3 regions of the Cytobacillus sp. FSL R5-0569 genome follow, and region 3 is predicted to be linked to each of the others. Evidence: riboswitches for the same ligand, from Rfam matches in the RefSeq annotation. Region 3 holds a riboswitch; each other region holds the start of a gene.
What was found. Region 3 has a riboswitch for lysine ahead of MKX78_RS23140 (transporter substrate-binding domain-containing protein). Riboswitches for the same ligand answer to the same signal wherever they lie in the genome.
Positions count from the first base shown of each region.

Region 1 (2,275 bases), 740 kb from region 3:
AGAGGCGAAGGAGGTCTATGTACTATTTAATAATAATTCTGGTGGTGACGCAGCGGATAATGCGAAGGAAATTCTAGAAATATTAGGAATTGAATATGAGGGATTAGCTCCAAAACAACTCGGTTTATTTTAACTAATGAGTACACCGAATCTCTACCTATAACATAAATTGTTAAAGGGAAGGGGGGACGGTCATGGTTGAATTAAAGCCTGTTATTTTGGATGGTCATACGTTTATGACTGTATCCGTGGAGCTGCCAAAAACTAATTTGTTAGTCGTATCAAATGATAAAGGATATATCATGTGTGGTGCATTAGACGTTGCGTTATTAAATGAAAAATTAAAAGATCGCCATGTCATTGCTGGTAGAGCAGTAGGGGTAAAAACGATTCAACAGCTAATAGATGCACCACTTGAATCAGTCACTTTTGCTGCAGAGGAATTAGGCATTAAAAAAGGGATGATCGGTAGAGAAGCGCTATTAAGAATGGTATAGGTTATAGTATCCTACTATATCTTAAAAATAATAAATTTATGAATATTTTAGGTTTTGATAGAGTTTTGCATAAATAATTATATTTTGATATAATGTATAACAATTGAATAATGCCTTATCAATCCGATGGGGTAGAGGCGCAAATCATCATTAGTAATCAATGTGAGGATGACAACAGTGAACTTTGATAAAAGGGAGATTTGCCGAAGCAAATAGGTACGTCAATATTTATTTGTTGGGGTTGCTCTTAATAGGAGTAACACTGTCATTATGGAGGTATATTAACCATAATGGGGAGCTACAGTCGTGATGGAGAATAACGTTACTTCTTGAAGGGTAATGATAGAATCTCTATCGTTACTCTTTTTTTATTATCAATTAAGGATCAAAGAAAAGTGGAGGATACCTTTCTCTGATCGTTAATTGATATGAGACGCATTCGTTCATGTCTATAGCTCCTATACTAATAGGAGGTCTTTTTATGACAGGTACATTTATTTCTGTGCTGCCACCTTTGGTAGCGATGCTTTTGGTTATACTAACAAAAAGGGTGATTCTCTCCCTTGGTTTAGGGGCGTTAACAGCAGCTATCATAATTGGAGGATATCAACCGCTAGATACGCTACAAATATTTTTCTCGTCGTTTATAGCACTTTTTATAACAGATGAAGGGTTAAATACTTGGAATATATTCATTCTATTATTCTTACTTATTCTTGGTAGCATTACTGCATTTATTTCACTATCGGGTGGTAGTCGTGCCTTTGGTGAATGGGCAATGAAGCGTGTGAAAACGAGAGTGGGTGCACAGTTATTAACCGTAGTTTTAGGTATGATTTTGTTTATAGATGATTATTTTAATGCGCTAACAGTTGGACAGGTATCTCGACCTGTTACCGATCGACAAAAAGTATCACGTGTAAAGCTTGCTTATTTAATTGATTCAACATCCGCACCTTTATGTGTTATTTCGCCTATATCAAGTTGGGGAGCATCAATTATCGCCTTAATTGGCTCGATTTTAGTGTCTCATAAAATAACTGATTATAGTGCTTTCTCTGCTTTCATGCAAATCATTCCGTTAAATTTTTATGTGTGGGCGGCAATCATAATGGTGTTTATCATTGTTGTTGGGCAAATTGACTTTGGTCCGATGAAGAAACATGAGAAACAAGCTATTGAACAAGGAATTCTATTTGATAAGAAGAAACAGTTGAAAGACGAAGTTCAAGAAGAATTACCTATTAGTACGAAAGGGACTGTTGGTCATCTTGTTTGGCCAATCATTGTTTTATTTATTGGAACAGTGAGTATGATGGCTTGGACAGGCATTAATGGTGCAGAGGGGAATGTGTCGTTAGTATCCTTATTAGAAAACACAGATGTGGCCTTATCATTAATTGTCGGAGGATTATTGAGTTTAGCTGTTGCTTACGTACAATTTGCTCAAGTATTAAAGAAAGATGATAAACTAACGAGTAATTTTTATTTGAAAGCTACATGGGTTGGGATGAAATCTATGTTTGGATCAGTATTGATCTTAATTTTTGCCTGGTTACTCGGAGATTTGATTAGTCAACTAGGTACAGGGGAGTACTTGGCTAGCGTTATTAATCAATCGAATCTGAGTCATGATTTTATCCCTGTTATCCTATTTATTATTGCGGCACTTATGGCATTTAGTACAGGTACATCTTGGGGATCATTTGGCATTCTTCTTCCAATAGCTGGTGATATTGCTGTAGCTACAGATATATCCTTGCTGATTCCTGCAATGG
Region 1 covers NZ_JBBOWW010000001.1:3,833,471-3,835,745, reverse strand. The annotation lists gene MKX78_RS19420 (DUF72 domain-containing protein) at 1-133, shown strand, start outside; gene MKX78_RS19415 (YunC family protein) at 195-497, shown strand; lysine riboswitch at 622-806, shown strand; gene MKX78_RS19410 (Na+/H+ antiporter NhaC family protein) at 979-2,275, shown strand, end outside.
Region 1: it holds a riboswitch for lysine, as region 3 does, so the genes downstream of both, MKX78_RS19410 (Na+/H+ antiporter NhaC family protein) here and MKX78_RS23140 (transporter substrate-binding domain-containing protein) in region 3, are expected to answer to the same signal.

Region 2 (2,275 bases), 1.1 Mb from region 3:
TACTTGCCAGACTCTGTTGATTTGACGATGGCTGAGCAGCTTTTGGATGTAAAAATATTTATTCCTCAAAGAGGGAGAAAAAAAGAACTAGTGAAACTTGCCTATAAAAATGCAAAGATTGCTTTAAAAGAAAAATTCTCGCTTATTGAACGTGATGAGAAAAGAACGGTGAATGCAATAGAAAGCTTAGGTGAGGAGCTAGGAATTTACACACCCTATCGCATTGAAGCTTTTGATAACTCCAATATCCAGGGTACCGATGCTGTCTCAGCAATGATTGTCTTTATCGATGGTAAGCCTGCAAAAAGGGAGTATCGGAAATATAAGATTAAGTCAGTTAAAGGACCAGATGATTATGAATCTATGAGGGAAGTGACGAGACGGAGATATAGCCGGGTTTTAAAAGAAGGGCTACCCCTACCTGATTTAATTATCATTGATGGTGGAAAAGGACATGTTGAAGTCGTTCGAGATGTGCTTGAGAATGAACTCGGTTTAGATATTCCACTAGCAGGATTAGTCAAAGATGATAAGCATAAAACATCTCAACTTCTTTATGGAAATCCATTAATGATCATTCCCCTCGCTCGAAATAGCCAGGAATTTTATTTATTACAACGTATTCAAGATGAAGTGCATCGATTTGCGATTACATTTCATAGACAAGTTCGTGGAAAGAGTGCATTTCAGTCACTTCTTGATGAAATTGATGGTATTGGGGAAAAAAGAAAAAAGCAGTTATTAAAAGATTTTGGTTCTGTAAAAAAAATGAAATCAGCTAGTGTAGAAGACCTTAGGGAATCTGGCTTACCATTAAAAGTTGCACAAGAACTTTATGAAAAGTTACATGAATAGACATTGTCTGAAAAAAACAAATATGGTATAGTGTTTTTAACTTTATATCAAATCACTTTTTAACTTGAAAGTGAAGGTAGAGGTGCGAGTTTCATTAGTAAAAGTTCCTTAGAAGATTGAGCTTCGTTTGAAGGACTTTGAAAGGGAATATTCGCCGAAGTGAAGAAAGACTCAATATTTTCTTCGCTGGTTCTGCATTGAATAAATGCAGGATTGTCAAGACTATCTGTCTTGGAGGGCTATCTCACTGTGTGTACGTAGATTGTTCATACGTTTGACTACACAGCAATGGGATGGGTTTCATCTCATTGCTTTTTTTTATGCCGAATATGGGTAGAAATGTGTTGGTTGTACATACAGGCGGCAGGGAATAAAAACGAATGACTTGAAAGTAGGGGAGAAAAGTGGGCTTAATTGTACAAAAATTTGGTGGAACCTCCGTAGGCTCGGTTGATCATATTCAAAATGTAGCCAACCGTGTCATTGAAGAAAAAAATAATGGTAATGATATCGTTGTTGTTGTGTCGGCTATGGGCAAAACGACTGATCAATTAGTTGGTATGGCAAAAGAATTATCACCCGCTCCGAGTAAGAGAGAAATGGATATGTTGTTATCTACAGGTGAGCAAGTTACGATCTCTTTATTAACAATTGCACTAAATTCAAAAGGTTATGAGGCAACTTCCTATACGGGCTGGCAAGCAGGGATTAAAACGGAATCAGTACATGGTGACGCAAGAATCACTGATATTGACACAAAACCTGTTTCACAAGAGTTAAAGAAAGGGAGAATTGTTATCGTAGCGGGTTTTCAAGGTTTAAGTGAGACTGGCCAAATAACGACATTAGGTCGGGGTGGCTCTGATACAACAGCCGTAGCTCTTGCAGCAGTATTAAAAGCGGACAAATGTGATATATACACCGATGTAACAGGTGTATTCACAACTGATCCACGCTATATAAAAAATGCAAGAAAGCTTCCATCTATCTCATACGATGAAATGCTTGAATTAGCTAATCTTGGTGCAGGCGTTCTACATCCAAGAGCAGTTGAGTTTGCAAAAAATTACAATGTAAAGCTTGAAGTACGTTCTAGTATGGAACGAGAAGAAGGTACAATTATAGAGGAGGTTGCGGAAATGGAAGAGAACTTAGTTGTTAGAGGGGTTGCTTTTGAAGATGATATTACAAGGGTATCTGTACTAGGGATTAAAGACCCTTTAATAAGCCTTTCATCCATCTTTTCAATCTTGGCGAAAGAACATATAAATGTTGATATTATTATACAAAGTATTACAGATGATAAATCATCAGGCTTATCTTTTTCAATTAAAAACCAAGATCTTACAGAGACTGTAAAAATACTAGAAAAAAATCGAGAAGCATTAAGTTATGATCAGATTGAATGGGAATCACAATT
Region 2 covers NZ_JBBOWW010000001.1:3,426,715-3,428,989, reverse strand. The annotation lists gene uvrC (excinuclease ABC subunit UvrC) at 1-855, shown strand, start outside; lysine riboswitch at 925-1,105, shown strand; gene MKX78_RS17355 (aspartate kinase) at 1,260-2,275, shown strand, end outside.
Region 2: it holds a riboswitch for lysine, as region 3 does, so the genes downstream of both, MKX78_RS17355 (aspartate kinase) here and MKX78_RS23140 (transporter substrate-binding domain-containing protein) in region 3, are expected to answer to the same signal.

Region 3 (2,275 bases):
TTCGAAGAATGCCTGACAACAAACCAATTAGGGCACCGAAAACGGTACCAATTAAGGCAATGACTAATGTCACACCGGCGCCTCGTAAAAACATTGGCCAATATTCGACAACGATGCGAATAATCCATTCTATACTCATAACAATGATCTCCTTTTCTCTCATCATGATTGGCCATTACCAATCAATCTGCTAAGGATTTGCGCTTCAAAGGTTTAATACGACGGAGAGGATGCGCTACCCTAGTTGTTTATTTCTCATGTCTCTCCTAACCTTCTTCTCGATATAAAACCGGCTACATCTCATGCAGCCGGCTCATTTAGTTATTCTGCCGCTGGCTGATTCTCAATAGCAGCATCCATTAATTCTTTTTGCTCTTCTTCAGAAATATCTGCAAGGATTTCATTGATTTTATCTGTTAATTCGCTACCTTTTTTCACCCCTACTGCAATGGCAGTATCTTCTTCACTTGTCTCAAATCCTTCAGTAAATTCAACCATCGCAAAGTTATCATTAGCAGCTGAAGCACTTACACCTTCCGGACGTTCAGAAACATAGCCGTCAATAATTCCAGACTCTAATGCAACACGCATAGCAGGGAAGCTCTCCATAGCTGTTTGCTGTTGTACGCCGTCAATTTGATCAATTACTGAATAATGAAATGTATTTAATTGGGCAGTAACCTTTGCCCCACTGAAGTCTTGAATGGATGTGGCATTTTCGTAATCGCCACCTTTTTTCACTACCATGACTAAATCAGATTCGTAATAGTTATCGGAAAAATCAATCGTTTCTTTTCGTTCTGCTGTTGGTGACATACCAGCAATAATAGCGTCAATTTTATCTGAACTTAATGATGGTACTAATCCATCCCATTTTGTTTTCACAATTACTAACTCTTTTCCTAAACCTTCTGCTATCTTCTTCGCAATCTCAACATCGTAACCGCCTGCAAACTCTGAATTACCTTCAATTGCTACTGCGCCATTGCTATCATCCATTTGCGTCCAGTTAAATGGCGCATAACCCGCCTCTAGTCCTACGCGAAAAACGTCTTTATCTTCTCCACCTGAACCTGTGCTTCCTTCAGCCTCATCATTTGAACCACAAGCAGCTAGAAACATACTCAGTACTAAAGCCATAGCTAGTAAAGCAAATCTCTTTTTCATCTCTATTCCCCCTAATATATTTTTCTACTAATTAAACTATTCCGAATTAAGAAAAAGAATAACAAAAAAAGACCTGAGATGAACTCAGGTCCTTGTTATTCTTCCGCCTAAATCCTCTACTTTTCCCATTTTAGAGATAGTGCACCTTAATAAATCGGGTAAATTTATTAAGACAGTCCTGCAATTATTCACTGCAGACCCAACATGCTATACAAACGGGTATAGCACATTTCGGCGATATTTCCTTCTCTTTAGTCTCATCATGCCTTATCACTCTACTAAAGACTGTTAAATACCGCGCCTCTACCCCACCAGAAAAAGTGAGGTTTATTCAATTTGATATCTATTAGGCTACAATAGTTTAATAGCGTCTGTCAATATAAACTCTATGGAAAATTGGTCCTTTTTTCGCACAACCTTTTGATTAGAGCATAATTACCAATGTTAAGCTTGTTGGCTTGAAGCTAACTCTTTTAACTGTATGCTCAAACGATTAATATCCGCTACCGAATGATTTACGTTTGACACCATCTCATGTTCATCTTCTATGATAGCAACGATTTCCTCTGTAGCTGCGGCGTTCTCCTCTGATATATTTGCCATATTTTCAATCTGCTCTTGAATTTGTTCAAATTTTTCTGTGGCAGCGGAAACTTCATTGACACCTCTCACTAACTCTAAGTTGTTTTCTTGTAATGATGTTTGTATCTCGTTGAAAAAGGCAGATATCTCTGTTAGAAGTGCTTGTCCCTGCTTTACAGCACCTTCCCCTTCAAGAGAGCTTTTACGTGCTTCAAGAGACTGAGTGAAAAGAGTATTCGTCACTTCAGAGATCGCCACCGTGATTTCAGCACTTTGCTCAGCTAACTTCCTTACTTCATCTGCAACGACCGCAAACCCTCGCCCATGCTCTCCGGCTCTTGCTGATTCAATTGCTGCATTTAATGCGAGTAAATTAGTTTGATCGGCAATTTGTTTAATGCCTGCTAATAATTTATTCACTTGTTCCATACTTGAATGAACATCTGATACCGTCGATGCTGTCACACTAATCGTTGTATTTACAGTATTCATATGCGATGTAACATCGACTATCTTATTTAAACCA
Region 3 covers NZ_JBBOWW010000001.1:4,568,476-4,570,750, forward strand. The annotation lists gene MKX78_RS23135 (amino acid ABC transporter permease) at 1-139, opposite strand, end outside; gene MKX78_RS23140 (transporter substrate-binding domain-containing protein) at 322-1,167, opposite strand; lysine riboswitch at 1,297-1,481, opposite strand; gene MKX78_RS23145 (methyl-accepting chemotaxis protein) at 1,612-2,275, opposite strand, start outside.